DNA from 4 places in the Ruegeria sp. HKCCE3926 genome. Region 3 is predicted to be linked to each of the others. Evidence: riboswitches for the same ligand, from Rfam matches in the RefSeq annotation. Region 3 holds a riboswitch; each other region holds the start of a gene.

Region 1 (5,006 bases), on a different contig from region 3:
CGTCGGCGGCGTTGCCGAGAAAAACCGCTGGCTATTCAGCGACAACTTCAAGGATGCGTTCAACGGCGGCGGCCGCTTCAGCGATTTGCGCCGTTCCCTGAACCTTTACGTGTCTGAACAGGCAGAGTTCGGGATCATCGGCGCAAACAACTTCTGCAAGAACGCGCTGAGACAGCAACCAGACTGACCGAATTCTCTGTACCAAGAAGGACCAAGACATGATCCTGTGCTGTGGTGAAGCGCTGATAGATATGATTTCAGAACCGACCGCATCGGGCGCAATTGGTTTTGTGCCACATACTGGTGGTGCAGTTCTGAACACAGCCGTCGCGATGGGACGTCTGGGTGTTCCGGTTGGGATGCTGACAGGTTTGTCATCGGACATGTTCGGCCAGCAACTGATCGATGCGCTGAAAGCGAGCCATGTGGACACGACACATGTCATCATCTCGGACCGCCCTACCACGCTTGCCTTTGTGCAGCTCTCGGATAAACACGCGTCTTACAGCTTTGTTGATGAAAACACCGCAGGCCGGATGTTGCTGCCCGAGGACATGCCAGATCAGCTTCCCGCTGTCTCTGCCCTGTATCTCGGCGGAATCAGCCTTGCGTGTGAACCTTGCGCAGATGCATATGCCGCCCTTCTGGACCGCCACGGTTCCGACCGTGCGGTGATGCTGGACCCGAATATTCGCCCGGATTTCATCAAGGATCAAACCCGGTTTCGGACGCGTTTGAACCGCATGATCTCGCGTGCGGATATCGTAAAGGTTTCAGACGAGGACCTGGATTGGATCATTCCGGGCGCTGAATCCGAAGCCGCAAAAGCGTCTGTGCTGTTGCAGGCGGGTCCTTCCGTTGTCATCGTCACGCGCGGCAGTGACGGGGCGCACGGTTACCTGGCGGATGGTTCCGAAGTTTCGGTTCCCGTGAAACCCGTTGAAGTGGTCGATACGATCGGCGCAGGTGACACGTTCAACGCCGGCGTTCTGACCGAGCTCAGCCGCGCAGGGCATCTGACCAAGTCAGGTCTGCGCGGATTGACGGTTGAAAGCCTGCAAGCAGCCATGGAACTGGGCGCTGACGTGGCGGCCGTGACCGTTTCCCGAGCCGGGGCAGAACCCCCCTGGGCGCACGAACTTTGATCTGTGGGACGGCATGATGAAACGATCCGAAATCAACCGTATCAAGACCCGGGCACAGGCGTTCATTCAGTCCTTCGGTGCCGTGTTGCCACCCTTTGCGGATTGGTCGCCCGAGAAAATGCGCAGCCCTCTGGCCGAAACGATCCGCAGCCGCGGGCTGGGATGGGACATTACCGATTACGCCCAGGGCCGTTTTGATGAACTTGGACTGTTTCTATTCACTTTGCGCAATGGTGAGGCGAAGGATCTGAAATCCGGGCGCGGGATGCTCTATGCGGAAAAACTGTTGATCTCGAGAGAAAATCAGCTTTCTCCGATGCACCGGCATATCATCAAGGCAGAAGACATCATCAACCGGGGCGGCGGCGATCTCGTTCTGGAAATCCATGCGTCAGATCCAAACGGTGGCGTCGACCGCGACAACCCGGTGACGGTCCCAAGCGATGCCTGCCCTGTAACCTTGCAACCCGAAGAGCACTTGCGGCTGAAGCCGGGGCAAAGCGTAACTCTGATGCCCGGCATCTGGCACGCTTTCTGGGCCGAGCGCGGCGATTGCCTTATTGGCGAGGTATCGACCGTGAATGACGACCGTACGGACAATGTGTTTGAAAAGCCAATCCCACGGTTTTCAAAGGTTGAGGAAGATACCGAACCGGATTTTCTTCTTGTATCAGACTATTGACACCGTTCGGTCCGGGCTGGCGCACCAGGATCGCTGGCTCAACCGTTGCAATTCCGTCCACCACCCTTTCGCCTGCCGCTTGACAAGTCAGGCGTAGCCGGACTAGCTGAGCGGGATGGTTCCGTAAGGGATGAAAATGGGAACACGGTGCGGCGCTGGAATGTGCCAAGTCCGTGACTGCCCCCGCAACTGTAAGCGGTGAGCGACGCCACTTCACCACTGACCCAAAAGGGTTGGGAAGGTCGGCCAAGCAACGACCCGCAAGTCAGGAGACCTGCCATCACACTATGAACCAACCCGAGGCGGGGCGTCTCGGAAGGAGGCTTGATGGCGCGTTTGCGTAATATCCGGGTATGTGCCCTCTGTCTGCATCTGGCAAACGACGGAGAAGGCAATGACCTGCTATTCTGATCACTACGTTCTGATCTGTTCAACATGTCAGGGGACGATGTCTGCCGAAGCCGCGCAAGACGCGCTGGATGCCCGGTTGCCTGACGGTTTTGAAACCCGAATGGTGGCCTGCATGGCAGGTTGTGAACGGGCCATGACCGTCGGATTTCAGGCCCCGGGCAAAGCGCAGTACCTGTTTGGCGATATCACGACATCCCGCGATCTGTCTGCCTTGGTCGAATTTGCGATCCAGTTCGGCGACAGCGACGACGGCTGGACCAGTGCCTCGGACCGCCCCCCTGCCCTTTTCGCAAAGACCTTATCGCGAATTCCCGCGTTGCCTTTCGGGGGGTCATCATGAGTTTTCTGATTGCAGAGAATTTGGAATACTACGCGCTCAATGGCGACATCCTGTTGCAGGATGTGTCCTTTCGTCTGGAAGAAGGATCAATTCTGGCAATCGCCGGGCCGAACGGCGCCGGCAAAACCACTCTGCTGAAACTGCTGTGCGGGATTGAACGGATTGCGTTGGGCGATGTTTGGATAGAAGGACAAAGCCTTCGGACCCTGTCCGCCCGCCAACGTGCCCGCTCCATTGCTGTGGTCGGGCAGCAGGAAATGCCCGACGGGCGGATGCGCCTGCAAGACTACGTTGCGCTGGGGCAAATCCCGATTCAGGGCGAACGTTCGGTGACTCAGCACAGGGCTGATCTTGAACGGGTGCTGACGACGACCGAGCTGTTGCATTTTGCCAACAAAACGATGGGTCAACTGTCCGGCGGAGAACGTCAGCGCGCGCACATCGCGCGCGCGCTGGCCCAGAACCCGTCCTTGCTGTTTCTGGACGAGCCAACCAACCATCTGGACCCCGATGCCAAGGGGCACATGCTGTCTCTGGTCGCTGATCTGGGGGTAACGGTCGTCATGATCGTCCATGATCTGGTCATGATCCCGGAATTCGCCACCCATGTGGCGTTGATGAAAGCCACGCGCCTGACGGGGTTCGGGCCTGTTGGCGAAGTTCTGACCCCAGACCGGGTAAGTGAGACATTCGGCGTGGATTATCTGTGCTTTCAGCACGAAGGCCGCATGATCCCCGCACTGGACATCCGAAAACGGAAATTGTCATAATAACAGGAGCTTACATATGATGCAGAAACTCTGGCCGGTGGTTGTCTTCGCTGGCTTCGCAGGTGGCGTGGCAGCGGAAGCCGTCACCGTGGACAATTGCGGCGAACCGCTGGTTTTTGACTCGGCGCCGGAACGTCTGGTCGTGCATGATATGAACATGGCGGATATGGCCTTTGCACTCGGCCTTCAGGACAAGATCGTGGGACTTACCGGGATTTCGGGCTGGTACAAAACCAGCCCTGACTTTGATGCTCAGCGCGGCGACATCCCAGAGCTTGCCCCCAAGTACCCGACGATTGAAAACCTTGTGGCCGTCGAACCTGATCTGTTTTTTGCCGGTTGGTACTATGGCATGAAACCCGGCGGAGATGTCACGCCCGACACGCTGGAACCCTTTGGTATCAAGACCATGATCCTGACCGAAAGCTGCGTGCATCTGGACGAGGATCGCCCCGAATCCAGCATGAACCTGTTGTTTGATGACGTTCTGCGCCTGGGCAAGGTCATGCAGGTCGAAGACAAGGCCGAGGCGCTGGTTGCCGGCTGGAAGGACAAGTTGTCCGCCATTCAAGCAAAAACAGCCGATCTGGAAAAGCCGCGGGTATTCCTGTTGGACGGACCGGCCGATGCTCCGTTTACCGCCGGCAAGTTCGCCATTCCCGATGCGATGATCGCAGCCGCTGGCGGTGAGAACGCAACTCATGATCTGGATACCAGCTGGGGCCGCACGTCGTGGGAAGCTGTGGCAGCGGCTAACCCGGAATTTCTGGTGCTGCTCGACTATCAGTCCGGCAACGGCGCAGAGGACACTTTCCAGTTCCTCAAGGATCACCCGGTGATGTCACAAACGGACGCGGTAAAGAACGAGCGCTGGATTGGCCTGCGTTACGAAGAGCTGACTCCCGGCCCGGCAAATATCGAGGCGATCGAGAAGATGGCACAGGCGATGCACCCGGAGACCAACTGATATGGTCCAATTGGGCCGTTTGATAGTGCTGGGGGCGGTTGTTCTGACCGCCCTTTTGCTGTTGTCGATCGTCTATGGGACCACCCCAATCCCCGTGCGCGAAGTCTTTTCGGCCATCGGCCTCGGAACCGGTATGGTGGAAGGAGACATGTCGCCCTTGCACCGGATCGTCTTCGACCTTCGCCTGCCCCGCGCCCTGTTTGCCGCCGTGATTGGTGCGGGGCTGGGCGTCGTTGGTGTCGTTCTGCAAACAACGACGCGAAACGATCTGGCAGATCCGTTTCTGTTCGGTCTGTCCTCGGGTGCTGCTGCCGGCGCCGTTCTGGTGATCACCGTCACAGGGGATGTCCTGGGAATCTGGACGTTGCCGCTGGCAGCATTTTGCGGTGGCCTGATCGCGTCCGGCATTGTTCTGGCGCTGGTTCAGGGCTTGCGTACGAGCGCACCCGAAAAACTGATCCTGGCTGGCCTGGCGGTGTCCTTTCTGTTTTCCGCAATCACCAACTACCTTATTTTCTCTGGCGACAATCGCGCGGCTCATTCGGTGATATTCTGGATGCTTGGCGGCCTGGGACTGGCAAGATGGGAAACATTCCCGCTTGTCCTGATCGGACTGGGCCTGATCCTGAGCTATTCACTTTATCGCAGTCGGTGGCTTGACGCGCTGCTGACCGGGGATTTCACAGCCTCG
Region 2 (5,006 bases), on a different contig from region 3:
CCAATGTTTCTTGCACTTTCGGACCTGGGATGGTCCTCTCACTTTGCCGCGCAACACGCGGCTTATCCTTCCTGCACGCCTTTTCGCATCACTTCCGTTCATCGGGACCGCCTGATAGGGCTTAACCCTGACGGCGAAGTCCCGTTACTGACCCCCGATCAAACGACCGGCAGCTATGCTGTTGGCGATTGGGTTCTCGCCGATGACGACAAACGCGTGCGCCATTTGCTCGACCGGCGCAGCCTGCTGCACCGACGCGCCGCGGGTACAGGCGCCGCGACGCAACTGATCGCAGCCAATGTCGATGTGCTGTTCATCGTCAGCTCGTGCAATGCCGATTTCAAACTGCCCCGGCTGGAACGATATCTGGCGCTCGCGCATCAGGCCGGGTGTTACCCGGTCGTTGTTCTGACGAAGGCCGACAAATCGGCGGACCCCGACAGTTTCTCGGGGCAGGTGCAATCTCTGGATCCGTTCCTGACGGTTCTGGCGATCAACGCGCTGGACCCGGCAGAGGTTGAAAAGGTTCTGTCCTGGTGCCCCAAAAGCCAGACCGGAGCGCTGGTTGGATCGTCGGGCGTTGGCAAGACGACACTTGCCAATACCATGACCGATCAGGATCTCGCCACCTCGGACATTCGCGAGGATGACGCGCGGGGCCGGCACACGACGACCGCACGCGCATTGCACCGGATGCGCAACGGTGGCTGGTTGATCGATACACCCGGAATGCGCGCGTTGCGCCTGCTGGACGCTCGGGACGGGATCGACGACGTTTTCTCGGACCTTGCCGAGTTGAGCCGGGACTGCCGTTTTTCGGATTGCCAGCACAGCTCCGAGCCCGGATGTGCCGTGCAAAAGGCAATAAGCCACGGCACGCTTGATCCGGCTCGATTGGACCGGTGGCGCAAGCTTCGGCGCGAAGATCAGCGCAATTCTGAAACCGTCGCGCAGTCCCGGGCGCGGGACAAAGCGTTCGGCAAGATGGTCCGTGGCGTCATGAAGGAAAAGAAACTTCGCAACCGGTGATCGTTGGACGGTGCCCGGCCCGTCCTGCGCCGCGTCTGATCAAGCGATCAGTCGCGGCCAAACCGCTGCATTGCGCCGGGCAAATGCTCCGATATGACCAACCTCAGGCAACCCGAAATCGGCAGGGCTCAGCAGGTGGCGGTTGGCATCGGGGCCGTAAAGATCCGCAAGCCGCCAAACCGCTTCCGGCGGCACCATCTGGTCGTCCTCGAAGGTGAACAGATCCACGGGCGTTCCAGAATCCTTCCACTGCGCCGCAGGTAACTCATGCCCGATTTCAGGCACATAGTTCAAAGGCGCCGTACACCATTTGCGCCACTGCCAATAGACCGATGCCGGCAGATCCGAGCCGAACCCGATCGCCTTTCCGGGAAGGTAGCCAAGGGCTCGGGCCAAAAGCGGGGCATGACCATACCAGAACAATCCTGCCAAACCACGATAGGGCCATGGATGGTCGCTTAGGGTTACCAGCCCCGAACACACACAGATCATGCGATCAATCAGATCGATATCCGGCTGCACAGGCCCCAACATCGCGCCGATCGAATGGCCGATGGTCCAATGCTGCGAATCGGGAAACCGTCTGCGCATTTCTGCCCGTGCCGCGGGCATGTCGATCAAGGCCCAATCCGCCATGGTCGCACGCGAATCTTTCAGGCGGCCGGTCAAGGAATGCCCGTAATCGCGATAGTCATAGGTCAGGCAGGCCATACCCCGCTCGGCAGCAAGCCATCGTGCGAAATGACGGTAATAATCGCGCGGCACACCCGTTGCACTGTTCAGCACGACGACGATTTCGGGCGAAGACAGCGGGCTGTACAACCGGGCAGACAGTGTTTTCTGCCCGGACGGAAAGCGAAATTCTTCGGTCATTACCGTTTGCTCTGTGTCCAACATGATCTCTGGCTTTGCGCTTGGTAAATCCGGTTTCCGAACCTCAACGCCCTCGACACTATGCATGAACCAACACCGTATCCAGCATGACCAAGCGTCCGGTCAAAAGATCGGCTTGACTCGATGCGTGCTCAAACGCTAGCGGTTGTGTGATGGTTTCCGGCCTCCACAAGGGGTCGGAATGAAAAGGGAACACGGTGCGGTAATGTCTGGTCATGCAGGCAACAACCAAATCCGCGACTGCCCCCGCAACTGTAAGCGGTAAGCGATGCCGAAACACCACTGGCCCAAAGGCTGGGAAGGTCGGCAAAGCGATGACCCGCAAGTCAGGAGACCTGCCATCGGAAACGAAACCGAAACTCGGGCGGGGTGTCCGGGCAGGTCCTGACGGCATCACGCTGTCCCACCTGTCCCAAATATCCTGTCCACCAAGCGCGGAGGGCGCAGGATGATCTGGAAGACAAAGACACATGAATTCAGTGCAACAGTATGTCAGCGGACGGGCAAAACCTGTCCCGCTTTGGCGCGGCTGGCGCGCTCGATATCCGAAGCCATGGCCCAGGCGACCTCGGCCACAAGTGACGATTTCGAGATTGAGGGCAGCAGCGAGCTGTCACATTGCAGCGAAGGATGTCATGCAATTTTCCGCGCGCAATCAGACCGCATTCGTGTCTTTTGCGGGACGCAGCCCGAAACCACGATTGAGCCGCTGAACGGCTATGCCGACCTGATCTTCGGAAACACGTTCAGTGCGATGCCATCCGGCGTCGTGAAAACCCCACCCTGCGCGATGATCGAAGTTTCTACGATCCGGCCTCGAAAACCTGCTTGCGCGCCCGCGCAGATTTCAATCTGAATCCAGACTGACCTGTGCCTGGGCACGCCGAGAGGCCCAGGCCAGTTGCGCATCCGTTTCGACGGCGCAAGGGCGCACCGCCCGCAATCGTTGCAGCGCCGTGTCCGCGCCTTCGCCGCATTCGACCATCAGCCGCAGGACAATCATACCTGACCTGCCACAGCCCCCGCGGCAGTGTACCAATACGCGACCTCCGCCGGACAGCGCGTGCCGGGCCGCGGCGCTGACGGACGGCCACGCGTCATCAATCGCTTTTGTCGGCGCTCCGAAATCTTCGATCGGCAGGTGAACCCAACGGCTGGCGCGGCTTTGAATATCGCTGCCAAATTCCTGCGCCCCGTCCTGAAGCATTTCGACATCCGTCGTCATCGAAACAACAAGCCCAGGCTGCCAGGCTGCGATCATATCCAGATCGCTGGAGTAATCTCCGCCGCGTCCGGGCATCGAGGTCAGCGCCAGCGTTCCGCCACCGACTTGCAGGGCGTAGATCACCAACTGCGACATGAATCCTGTCCTCCCCAAAGAACTCTATACAAAAATGAGCCATTAAATCCGCTGATGCAGTTTAGTGCGAAAGCGACTCGTTTCTAAATCAAAAATCATCGCGCCCCGCTGTGGACGCGGGCAACGGTGGCCACTACGCTGTGCCCAAGCACCGAATCCCAACGAGAAGACATGACAGACAGCTCCAGCCCCGCCTATCAGGTTCTCGCCCGCAAATATCGCCCGGAAACCTTTGCCGATCTGGTGGGTCAGGATGCCATGGTGCGCACCCTGAAAAACGCGTTCGCGGCCGACCGGATCGCGCAGGCCTTCATCATGACCGGTATTCGCGGCACCGGCAAAACCACGACCGCAAGGATCATCGCCAAGGGGATGAACTGCATCGGACCCGACGGAACCGGTGGCCCCACGACCGAACCCTGCGGTCAGTGTGAACATTGTGTCGCCATCATGGAAGGCCGCCATGTCGACGTGATGGAGATGGACGCCGCCAGCCGTACGGGCGTCAACGACATCCGCGAGATCATTGACAGTGTCCGCTATCGCGCCGCCAGCGCGCGTTACAAGATTTATATCATCGACGAGGTTCATATGCTCTCGACCAGTGCGTTCAACGCGCTGCTCAAGACGTTGGAAGAACCGCCCGCGCATGTGAAGTTCATCTTCGCAACCACTGAAATCCGCAAAGTCCCTGTCACTGTGCTGTCCCGCTGCCAGCGTTTCGACCTGCGCCGGATCGAACCCGAAGACATGATTGGCCTGCTGCGCAAGATCGCCGAAGCGGAAAACGCCCAGATCGCCGAAGACGCGCTGGCGCTGATCACCCGAGCAGCGGAAGGATCGGCCCGGGATGCGACCTCGTTGCTGGATCAGGCGATTTCGCATGGGGCTGGCGAGACGACCGCCGATCAGGTCCGTGCAATGCTTGGACTGGCAGACCGTGGCCGGGTTCTGGACCTTATGGATATGATCCTGCGCGGCGATGCCGCCGGAGCACTTACCGAGTTGAGCGGCCAATACGCCGAAGGCGCAGACCCGCTGGCGGTGCTGCGCGATCTGGCCGAGATCACGCATTGGGTGTCCGTCGTGAAGATCACGCCTGACGCGGCGCAGGATCCGACGGTTTCTCCGGACGAACGGACCCGGGGCCAACACATGGCCGAGGCTCTGCCGATGCGGGTTCTGACCCGGATGTGGCAAATGCTGCTGAAGGCGCTCGAGGAAGTCTCGGCTGCGCCCAACGCCATGATGGCCGCTGAAATGGCCGTTATTCGCCTGACCCATGTGGCGGATTTGCCCAGCCCCGAAGAGCTGATCAAACGGTTGCAAGATACCCCGCCACCGCCGCCGGGCGGGCCCAATGGCGGCGTTTCGATATCCCGACCGGGCGCCGGTCCGGCGCCGGCTGGCGCGACCCATCCACCTGCCTACGCGCCGTCCCCTCGCGGTTCCGGTGGCGCACCGGTTGCAGCCCTGGCGCAGGATGCCCAGACGGCCCTTGCCCATTACCCGACCTTCGACCACGTGGTGGAACTGATCCGGACCAATCGCGACGTAAAGTTGCTGGTCGAGGTGGAAAACGGCGTGCGCCTCGTCTCCTATCAACCCGGACGAATCGAATTCACACCCGCCACCCAGGCACCGGCGGATCTGGCGCCACGACTGGGCACTGCCTTGCAACGCTGGACAGGAAATCGGTGGGCTGTCTCGATCGTCTCGGACG
Region 3 (5,006 bases):
ATGCTCTATCCCCGGGTCAGTCTCTATGCGCTGATGCTCGCTGCGGCGGGTATCCCGCTTTATATCCACTTGCCGCGCTTTACAGCCGTGAACCTGGGTATTGGCCTTGGGGTCATTGGTACGGTGCTGCTGGTGATCCGTTTGGTGGATCTGGTGCAGGATCCGCTGATCGGTTGGGCAATCGACCGATGGCCCGGCGGCCAGCTTGCATTTGCCGCGATGGCGGCTTTGGGGCTGGCGATCGGGTTTCCCCTGCTTTTCAATCTGCCGCAGGGTGCCAGCGTGCCGGAACTGGTCGCGATCCTTATCTTGCTGTTCTCGGCATACAGCCTGGGAACCATCCTTCTGTATGGTCGCAGCGCAACTCTGGCGAAGCGAACCGATCCGAAAGAGCTGATGACACTGGCCGCCTATCGTGAAGGCGGGCAGTTGACCGGGGTGGTCATCGCAGCCAGCGCTCCGGCCCTGTTGGTTGCTTTCGGGGCACACTCCCAAGGCTACCCCGCATTCGGCGCGTTTCTTGGGCTGCTGTCCGTTCTGACCCTGATACTGACGATCCCGATCTGGCGACGCAGACCGATCACCGGATCAGGCCTGTCCTTTGCGGGTCTGGGTCAGGCCGGTGGCTTGCGCCTTCTTGCGCTGGCTTTGGTCAACAGCCTCCCGGTTGCCATAACCTCCACCCTGTTTCTGTTTTTTGTGGAAGACCGGCTGCAACTGCCGGGCAAGGCGGGTCCTTTGTTGATCCTGTTCTTCCTGAGCGCAGGCGCGAGCGTTCCGCTCTGGGCAAAGCTCAGTAACAAAATTGGCCCGAAACAGACTCTGATTATCGCCATGCCGCTCTCGATCGCCGGCTTTATCGGCGCTGCCACACTGAGTTCAGGAAACCTTGCGGGTTTTGCAATGATCTGTCTCGCCTCGGGCGCGGCGTTGGGCGCGGATATGGTCGTGTTGCCTGCGATGTTCTCGATCGTGCTTACCCGGGCCGGGCTGAACGCATCAGCCGCGTTTGGCATCTGGTCCTTCGCTGGCAAACTGGGCCTCGCCCTGGCTGCCTTTTTCACTCTGCCGCTGCTGGAACGCAGCGGTTTCACCCCCGGTCAAACCAATTCAGCACAGGCTCTGGATACACTCAATCTTGCCTATGCGGTGCTGCCCTGCATCCTGAAAGTCGGAGCGTTCGGGATGGTGTTGACCCTGCCCACCGAGGTCACAAGCAAATGAACGCTTTCAGCATCATCCTTCTGGTCCTTCTGACCGCCGTCTTCATCCGTGCAAGGCTGCTGAGCTTTCGCGCGCAATCGCCGTCCGATTACAGTGGCACCGGGCCAAATTTTTCGCTGAAAAAACACCTGAACGGAGAGATCTTGTCCGAAGGCCTGATCTATGGCCCCAACGGCAAAATGTCGAACAGCTTTGTCGCGCGCATGTCCGGCGAATGGCAAGGCAACTCGGGCACGCTGACCGAGTACTTCACCTATTCCAACGGAAAACAGATGACCCGCAAATGGTACCTGACGCTGGGAACTGGCAACACATTCACGGCAATGGCGGATGATATCGTGGGCGAAGGTCGGGGCATCATCTCGGGGTCCGCGGTAAAACTGACCTATCGTATCATTCTGCCAGATGACGCTGGTGGACACACACTGGATGTCACCGATTGGATGTACCTGACAGAAACCGGCGTCATCATGAATCGGTCCGAGATGCGCAAGTTTGGCGTCAAGGTCGCGGAACTGATCGCCACAATGCGTCCAAGCCCCAGATCGAAACCGATGCATCCAAGTGGGTCAAACGGGTATGACGCGACTTCGGAAGGGAAGCCGTTGCAATGATCACCTTTCGCTCTTTCATCGCCTGCATTGCCATCGCAAGCCTTGCAATTCTGGCGGCCTGCTCCAGCAAACCGAAGGTACCAAAAACGTTTCTGTCGGACCGACAGTTGAACCTGGAAGAGTTTTTTGAGGGTAAAACAGTGGCCTACGGTCAGTTTCAGGATGTTCTGGGAAATATCCCCCGCAGATTCACGGTTGATATCGACGGAACATGGGACGGCGAAACCCTGACCCTGGTCGAAGACTTCGTCTACGACGATGGCGCGACGGAACAACGCATCTGGACATTGACCAAAACCGGAGAGGATACGTGGACCGGTACGGCGCCTGGCGTGCTGGGCACCGCCAGCGGGATTGAACGCGGGGATACGTTCAACTGGAAATACAAGATCGACCTGCCGATCAAGGACGGGACCATGCGTGTCAAATTCGACGACTGGATGTGGCTGCTGGATGACGACCGTCTGCTGAACCGCGCGTATGTCTCACGCTATGGCGTCCGTCTGGGTGAAGTCATCCTGTTCTTCGAGAAGAAATAGGGCCGTCAGGCCCGGTTTCATCACAAAAGTCAGTAGAAAATAAACTCGTCCACCAATGCTGTCGTCGATCCCTTGACCTCACCGGCCGTGTTTGCCCTTGGCCCGTCCGAGGCTGCGCCCTCGGCGCGTTCGCCGCCCTCGACCTTCAAGCGCGCGCGTTCTATCTGCCCCCAGAGGAAAAACAGACCATCCCGTTTTCCCATGAGGCGCGAAGGAACTGTTGTCCGCAAAACACCTGTTTTCGGTTTTGGCATCTGCTCTCTTACTGCCTCCGGTGTTTTCCACCATTTTCGGAAAACGTAATGGTTTTTCCCGAAAAAGACAATTTTTTATGGACAAAATGAGGTTTTCTACCGTCCGTTGACAGGATGGACTGACAACTCTCGCATGACGGATATTCGCCTTCTTCACCTGCCTCATGGCAAGCCAGCACTATCCCAAACGGATCAACTTCACCCAAAAGGGTTTGCTGCAAACCTCCTTCACTTGGCCTGACTCTCTCTTTTCCAGCCATGCTCAGGCGACGTGCAGCGTTTCGTTTCTGAGCAGAGCAGCCGGGCCTTCGCTGTCACGGCTGGGGGACAATTTGACGGCGCGGATGTCAGACGTGGCCGCATCCATCGCAAAGCCCACTGGCCCCTGCAGAACGCCGTGCTGGCGGGCTTGCCATGCCCCTGTGCCAAGGACCGTGATCCCGGCGCCGTCCACTCAGCCGGAAAATTTCCATGTCTGTTTTGAAACCGGAAATGTCGCAAGCATTTCAGCGCCCAAGCAGGTAGAAAGTAGGCTGCCATCGTGAGGTGCCGCTGTTTGATTCTCAGACCGCGGAGAATTGGGAAGCCGGTGGAATTCCGGCGCTGCCCCCGCAACGGTAAGGAAGGTCAGGTTCGACAATCAACCACTGGGACGAGGATCCCGGGAAGGTGTCGCAACCGGGTGCAAGCCCCTTTCAAGTCCGGAAACCAGCCTTGCAGATATGTCAAACCGCGGGTGGCGGTGGGGGCACGGGTTTCGGACGTGGTCCTCGCGCGCCTCCGGACGGTTCCTCCCTGTCATCTGCCCAAGCAATGCCGCGGGGCGCGGCAGGAGAGCCAGAAGTGAACAATGTCCAAAACCTGTTGGCGCGTCGAATCCCGGGCTATGCTCTGGAACGGGCCTTTTACACCGACCCCGAGATCTTTCAGACCGACCTGGAAACCATCCACTATCGCGAATGGCTCTTTGCCATTCCGGCCTGTGAACTGGTGAAAGCCGGCGACTATGTAACGTACAACGTGGGTGCCTATCGCGTGATCATCGTGCGCGGCGCCGACAACCAGATCCGGGCGTTTCACAACACCTGCCGCCATCGCGGCTCGATCATATGCAAGGCGGCAAAAGGCAACGCGCCGAAGCTGGTTTGCCCGTATCACCAATGGACCTACGAGCTTGACGGCTCTTTGCTGTGGGCCCGCGACATGGGGCCGGAGTTTGATCCCAGACAGCATGGTTTGAAGACGGTTCATTGCCGCGAGCTTGCCGGGTTGGTCTATATCTGTCTGGCGGATGTCGCCCCGGATTTTGACACGTTTGCCAATATCGCGCGCCCGTATCTTGAGCCGCATGATCTTGCGAATGCCAAGGTCGCATTCGAAAGCTCGATCATCGAGAACGGCAACTGGAAACTGGTCTGGGAAAACAATCGCGAGTGCTATCACTGCGGCGGCAACCACCCTGCGCTGTGCCGGACCTTCCCTGATGATCCGAGCGTGACGGGGATCGAAGGCGGTGAAACCCCAGCCTATATGCAAGCCCATTTCGACAGGTGCCAGTCAGCGGGTATGCCATCGCAGTTCTATCTGCACGAGGACGGCCAATTCCGTCTGGCGCGGATGCCGCTGAAAGAAGGCGCCGAGAGCTATACGATGGACAGGAAATCCGCCGTGCGCCGCTGGTTGGGCCGGTCGCCCTTTGCGGATGCGGGATCGCTTTTGAAGTTCCACTATCCGACCACGTGGAACCACTTTCTTGCCGATCACTCGATTGTTTTCCGTGTTACGCCGATCAGCCCGACAGAGACCGAGGTCACGACCAAATGGCTGGTCAACAAGGATGCGGTTGAAGGCGTTGACTACGACGTGAAACGCCTGACCGAAGTCTGGGTCGCCACGAATGACGAAGACCGTCAGGTGGTCGAGGACAACCAGCAGGGCATCAACAGCCCGGCCTATGTGCCCGGCCCGTATTCAGCCATTCAGGAATCCGGCGTACTGCAATTCGTGGATTGGTATTGCAGCACAGTGTCGGCCCGCCTGACCCCTGACTACATGGCGGCGGAGTAAGTCTGATGAAAGATCTGGACACGCTTTCATCAGCCGTTTGGCAGGATGGAGAGATGCTGGAATGTGTCTCGGTCGTGCCCGAGATGCCGAACACCGCCAGCTTTTCGTTCCGAGCCCCCTCGGGGGCGCAGTTCGCCTATCACCCCGGTCAGTTCCTGACGCTCGAGATTCCGGCGCCCGGCCAGCCCGGGGGAGTCGTGTATCGCACCTACACGATCTCATCGTCGCCATCGCGGCCGCGGTCGATCACCATCACCGCCAAAGCGCAACCCGACAGTATCGGCACGCGCTGGATGCTGGACAATCTT
Region 4 (5,006 bases), on a different contig from region 3:
CTTCCTTCATTTTGACAAAGAACGGGTTGGTGTCTGTCTTGGTGATCAGACAAACGGTTTCGCCTTCCGCCATTGCACTGCCAGCCATGGCAGTAACCCCGAGCGCAGCAGCACCCGCAAGTCTTGCAAGTTTCATCGATTATCCTCCCAGTTTTTCCTGTGCCGTACAGGGCACGAGGGCGATCAGGCAAAAACCCTGATCTCATAAGAAACAATCACAAGATTCGAAATTTGAGTCAATAAATAAATCACTCTTATTTATTATTGACAGGGCGGGCGGGCTTTCTCATTCTTCAGCAGGAAAGGGGTGGTCGTGCCGGAAAATTCATCTCGGAAAAATTCGATTGGCCTGCACGGGTCAGAGGTGCGCGGAACCAATCAAAGCGGGATGCGGGCCCGGAACGAACGGCTGGTGTTGTCGCTTGTCCGGCGTCATCAGGCTCTTGCTAAGTCCGAGATTGCGCGCATGACCGGACTGTCGGCGCAAACCGTTTCCGTCATCATGCGGCTGCTTGAGAAGGACGGTTTGCTTTTGCGCGGTGAGCCGGTCCGCGGGAAAGTCGGGCAACCTTCCGTTCCCATGCGCCTCAACCCGGATGGTGCGTTTTTCTTTGGGCTCAAGGTCGGGCGCCGCAGTACCGAGCTGGTATTGACTGACTTTGTCGGAAATGTGCGGCAACGCGAGCGGCGAACCTATGACTATCCAACGCCAAAAGCCACTTTGGAGTTTTCTATACAGAGTCTGGGGAAAATGATGTCATCCATGTCGCCCGAGGCCAAAGGCAGGATTGCGGGTCTTGGAATTGCCATGCCGTTCTACCTGTGGGACTGGGCCCAGACCCTTCAGGTTCCTCAGGAAGAAATGGACCCGTGGCGCGTATCAGACCTGAAGGCTGACCTGGCTCGTCGCCTCGATATGCCGGTTTTTCTGCAAAATGACGCCACTGCGGCTTGTGGGGCGGAATTGGTATTCGGTCCGGCCGATGGACCAAGGGATTTCCTGTACTTCTATATCGGGTTTTTTATTGGCGGCGGTGTGGTTCTCAATGGTGCGATCTTTTCCGGGCGTGGAAACTCGGGCGCAATCGGCCCCCTGCCTGTACCGGATGGTGCGGGTGGTGTCAGACCGCTTATCGACGTGGCCAGCCTGTATGTTCTCGAGCGTGCAATCACCACAGCAGGGGTAACGTCGCATTCCATTTGGGAAACGACCCAGCGTTGGGATGTGCCAAAAATTCAACTGGAAAACTGGTTGAAACGGACGGCAAGCGGGATTGCTTATGCGATTGTCTCATCCTGTAGCCTGATAGATTTCGAATGCGTGAAGATTGACGGCTGGATGCCGCAGGACATCAAGGCGCGTTTGGTTGAAATGGTCGAAGACAAACTGTCCGAGCTGAACCTGACCGGTCTCGAGCACCCCGTGGTGCTGGCAGGGACCGTGGGCCCGGATGCACGCTCACTGGGCGCGGCAAGCCTGCCATTGTCGGAAAGGTATCTTTCAGAAGCTTAGATGTGAAATCACCCTGTTGCCTTGGATATTTCACAAACCGGTTCACTCTCGCAAACTGCCGAGCTCATAATTTTCGATGGCCGTAACACATTTTCGTTGACGGAAGGCTGAGTTGTCTGGCAAGCCGCTCGGCATGTCCGGTTCCGGGGCTTGCTCTGGAATCAATAGGGAATGCGGTGCGGGCTTAGGCCCAATTCCGCAACTGCACCCGCAACTGTAAGCGGCGAGCAGGGCTGAAACGCCACTGGGGTTTGCCCCGGGAAGGCCAGTCCAACGCTTTGACCCGCAAGTCAGGATACCTGCCGGACATGTGTCCTCATAAGGGGCACTCCTAATCGGCGACGGGATGTGCGTCGTACCAGGATGCCTGAAAGGGTGATTTGGCGTTGAATGTCCCGTAGTCAAAACGAATTTCGCGCCGGGATTGGCGCGACGGGACAAGGACGACTGTTCATGAAAACGCTGCTCAGCGCAGCCGTTGCCGCGGTGGCTCTTCCCGCCATCGCAGATGCGCATTTTCTTTTGGAATACACTACCGATACCATGATCCAGAAACCGGGCGATGTGCCGGTCAAGCTGATTTTCTGGCATCCGTTCGAGAACGGCCACGTCATGGATCTTGAAAAGCCGCAGGAATTCTATGTGATCCACAACGGTGAAAAGACCGATTTGCTGGACACGTTGGAACCTATCCGGTTCACCGGCGGGGAAAACGAGGGCGTGGCGTTCAAAGGCAGTGTCCCGGTCAAACGGTCGGGCGACTATGTGCTGGTGACGGTTCCTCAGCCTTATTACGAGGAATCCGAAGACATCTATATCCAACAGCTCACCAAAGCCTTCCTGAACCGCAACGAATTGCCGACCGACTGGATGAATCCCGTAGGTTTGCCGACCGAGATTATCCCGCTGAACAAGCCGACCAACATCATCGCGGGTTCGACTTTCACGGGCCGTGTGCTGGCTGATGGTCAGCCGGTTGCGGGGGTCGAAATCGAGATCGAGTACATGGCCGCCGAGCCCGACATGGAAAGTTCGGCCGCTTCTACACCGAAAGTCTCTCCGATGCCGGGTGGTGCGGTGGTCGCCATATCTGACGACAACGGGTATTTCTCGTTCGGCGTTCCAAATGCCGGTTACTGGGGTTTCGCAGCACTTGGTTCCGGTCCGGCAACCGAACATGAGGGCAAAGAACTCAGCCAGGATGCGGTCATCTGGATTCGCTCCTGGGATCTGGAGTAACCCAAGATGCACATCGTCGACGGAGCCCTTTCCAACCCGGTTGTAATTGGCGGCGCCATAGCCGCCGCGGGCGGGATCGCCATGGGTCTCAGGTCTCTGGATCTTGATCGCATCCCCACTGCGGGCGTGCTGTCAGCCAGTTTCTTCGTGGCATCGTTGATCCACGTACCCATTGGTCCGTCGTCGGTCCATCTGATCCTCAACGGCATGGCCGGGCTGCTGCTTGGTTGGGCCGCATTCCCGGCTTTGTTCGTCGGGCTTTTGCTACAGGCGGTCTTTTTCGGCTTTGGCGGGTTGACGGTGTTGGGGATCAACACCGTCAACATCGCCTTTCCAGCTGTGGTGGCCGGAATGTTGTTCGGTCGTCTGATCGCGCGTGGAACGCCTTTGCAAGGTGCGATTTGGGGGGGCGTCGGCGGCGCATTTGCCATTGCGGCGACAACCGGCATGGTCGCGTTTTCCCTGGCGCTGTCGGGGGATGAATTTCTGCCTGCCGCCAGGCTTGTTTTCTTCGCCCATATTCCTGTCATGGCCATTGAGGCGATTTTGACCGGGTTCGCCGTGTTGTTGGCACGCAAGGTCAAACCCGAGCTGTTTATAAGGGAAGCAGCCACATGAAGCATCTGGTTGTCATATTGGCCGTGTGCTGCGCACCTGTGCCTGCCCTGGCGCACAAGGTCCTAGCCGGCGTTTTCGAGTCGGAAGACGTCATCGAGGGCGAAATCGGCTTTTCCAACGGCGACATGGCAAGCGGCACCGAGGTCATTGTCACCGGCCCGGATGGGGCCGAGCTGGGTCGATCGGTCACGGATGCGGACGGTTTCTTTGTCTACACGCCGACCTCGGCCGTGGCGCACACTTTCTTTGCCGACCTTGGCGCCGGGCATGTGGCCGAAGTCACGATGCCTGCCGAAGATGTCGCGCGGATCATGGGCGTTGCTGTGGCAGAAAACGGTGACTCATCTTCGGCTGCTGTGACGCAGGCCAGCGGTTCGGCGGCGTCTCTCAGCGCCGAAGAACAGCAGGTTATCGCCAAGGCCATACGTGACGAATTGCGCCCGCTCAGGCGCGAGATTGCGGCCTATCGCGAACAGAATGACCTGCAAACCATCCTTGGCGGGATTGGGTACATCGTTGGTCTGTTTGGTCTGGGCTTTTACATGGCGGCCCGCCGCAAGCTGGCGTCCTGATGGCACACGTTCTGGGGCACAAGGAAAAAACACTGTCCGAAGCCGGTGACGGGCCAGAAGGTCTGATCAGCCTGCTGGATCCCCGGATGCGGATCGTCATGGCAGTTGTTTTTGCAGTCGTGACCGTTGCGCTGTCATCCCTCGGCGCGCTTTGCGCGGCGCTGACAGTGTCGCTTTCGCTTCTGATAGTTTCACGTCTGCCGCGGCGAAAGACGTTGAAGCGAATGGCCATGATGGATGGGTTCATCCTGTTCATGCTGGTCCTGTTGCCCTTTTCCATGCCCGGGGATCCGATGTTCACGCTTTGGGGATTCCCTGCAAGCTGGCAGGGTTTTTGGAAAGCGGTCGAGATTGCCTTGACCGCCAATGCCGTGATCCTGTCCCTGATGGTTTTGGTCGGGACGATGGAGCCGGTCACACTGGGCCACGCCCTGCATCGTCTGCGGTGCCCGGAAAAGCTGGTTTACCTGCTGATGTTCACGATCCGTTATATCGAGGTCTTGCGCGAAGAATACCTGCGGCTGCGGGCCGCCATGAAGGTACGTGGTTTTCGGCCAGCAACAAACTGGCACACATATCGCAGCTTTGGCTACCTTGTGGGTATGATGCTTGTGCGCGCGATCGAAAGATCGGAACGCATCCTGGCCGCGATGAAGTGCCGCGGGTTTTCCGGGCGTATGCCGTTGCTTCAGGAATTTGCCCTGACCCGCGCGGACATTGTGTTTGCGGCTGGTTTCAGCGGTCTCTGCCTGGGTCTGATCATTCTGGAATTCGCATGACACTGATCGCGCTTGAAGACATCTGTTTTTCCTACCCCGGCCAGCCACCCGTTCTGGACGGGGCAAGCCTGAGCCTGAGCGCGGGGCAGCGCCTGTCCCTGACAGGCCCGAACGGAGCGGGGAAATCGACGCTCCTGCGCATTTTGCTTGGGTTGCAGCGCCCGTGTTCGGGCACCGTCACCGTTTTTGGTCAGCAACGCGTGGAAGAGGTTGATTTCCATGAGGTCCGCCGCCGGGTGGGGCTTGTATTTCAGGATGCGGACGATCAGCTGTTCTGCCCGACCG

Evidence for each region. Region 3 has a riboswitch for cobalamin ahead of I9184_RS16180 (aromatic ring-hydroxylating dioxygenase subunit alpha). Riboswitches for the same ligand answer to the same signal wherever they lie in the genome.
Region 1: it holds a riboswitch for cobalamin, as region 3 does, so the genes downstream of both, I9184_RS08895 (DUF1636 domain-containing protein) here and I9184_RS16180 (aromatic ring-hydroxylating dioxygenase subunit alpha) in region 3, are expected to answer to the same signal.
Region 2: it holds a riboswitch for cobalamin, as region 3 does, so the genes downstream of both, I9184_RS19990 (hypothetical protein) here and I9184_RS16180 (aromatic ring-hydroxylating dioxygenase subunit alpha) in region 3, are expected to answer to the same signal.
Region 4: it holds a riboswitch for cobalamin, as region 3 does, so the genes downstream of both, I9184_RS20155 (DUF4198 domain-containing protein) here and I9184_RS16180 (aromatic ring-hydroxylating dioxygenase subunit alpha) in region 3, are expected to answer to the same signal.

What each region holds. Positions count from the first base shown of each region.
Region 1 is NZ_JAEDOU010000002.1:141,859-146,864, reverse strand. Features, by position in the region: gene I9184_RS20875 (ROK family protein) at 1-187, shown strand, start outside; gene I9184_RS08905 (carbohydrate kinase) at 219-1,145, shown strand; gene I9184_RS08900 (D-lyxose/D-mannose family sugar isomerase) at 1,162-1,827, shown strand; cobalamin riboswitch at 1,927-2,124, shown strand; gene I9184_RS08895 (DUF1636 domain-containing protein) at 2,222-2,578, shown strand; gene I9184_RS08890 (ABC transporter ATP-binding protein) at 2,575-3,348, shown strand; gene I9184_RS08885 (ABC transporter substrate-binding protein) at 3,365-4,315, shown strand; gene I9184_RS08880 (iron ABC transporter permease) at 4,317-5,006, shown strand, end outside.
Region 2 is NZ_JAEDOU010000012.1:47,023-52,028, forward strand. Features, by position in the region: gene rsgA (ribosome small subunit-dependent GTPase A) at 1-1,029, shown strand, start outside; gene I9184_RS19985 (hypothetical protein) at 1,069-1,902, opposite strand; cobalamin riboswitch at 2,060-2,281, shown strand; gene I9184_RS19990 (hypothetical protein) at 2,372-2,779, shown strand; gene I9184_RS19995 (dual specificity protein phosphatase family protein) at 2,771-3,283, opposite strand; gene I9184_RS20000 (DNA polymerase III subunit gamma/tau) at 3,422-5,006, shown strand, end outside.
Region 3 is NZ_JAEDOU010000007.1:52,258-57,263, reverse strand. Features, by position in the region: gene I9184_RS16205 (MFS transporter) at 1-1,224, shown strand; gene I9184_RS16210 (chalcone isomerase family protein) at 1-1, shown strand, start outside; gene I9184_RS16200 (DUF3833 domain-containing protein) at 1,221-1,838, shown strand; gene I9184_RS16195 (DUF3833 family protein) at 1,835-2,377, shown strand; gene I9184_RS16190 (hypothetical protein) at 2,407-2,631, opposite strand; partial or broken gene I9184_RS16185 (IS5/IS1182 family transposase) at 2,933-3,085, opposite strand; cobalamin riboswitch at 3,159-3,363, shown strand; gene I9184_RS16180 (aromatic ring-hydroxylating dioxygenase subunit alpha) at 3,445-4,698, shown strand; gene I9184_RS16175 (hybrid-cluster NAD(P)-dependent oxidoreductase) at 4,704-5,006, shown strand, end outside.
Region 4 is NZ_JAEDOU010000013.1:18,901-23,906, forward strand. Features, by position in the region: gene I9184_RS20145 (sugar ABC transporter substrate-binding protein) at 1-136, opposite strand, end outside; gene I9184_RS20150 (ROK family transcriptional regulator) at 389-1,513, shown strand; cobalamin riboswitch at 1,635-1,835, shown strand; gene I9184_RS20155 (DUF4198 domain-containing protein) at 1,967-2,752, shown strand; gene cbiM (cobalt transporter CbiM) at 2,759-3,370, shown strand; gene I9184_RS20165 (cobalt ABC transporter permease) at 3,367-3,942, shown strand; gene cbiQ (cobalt ECF transporter T component CbiQ) at 3,942-4,721, shown strand; gene I9184_RS20175 (ABC transporter ATP-binding protein) at 4,718-5,006, shown strand, end outside.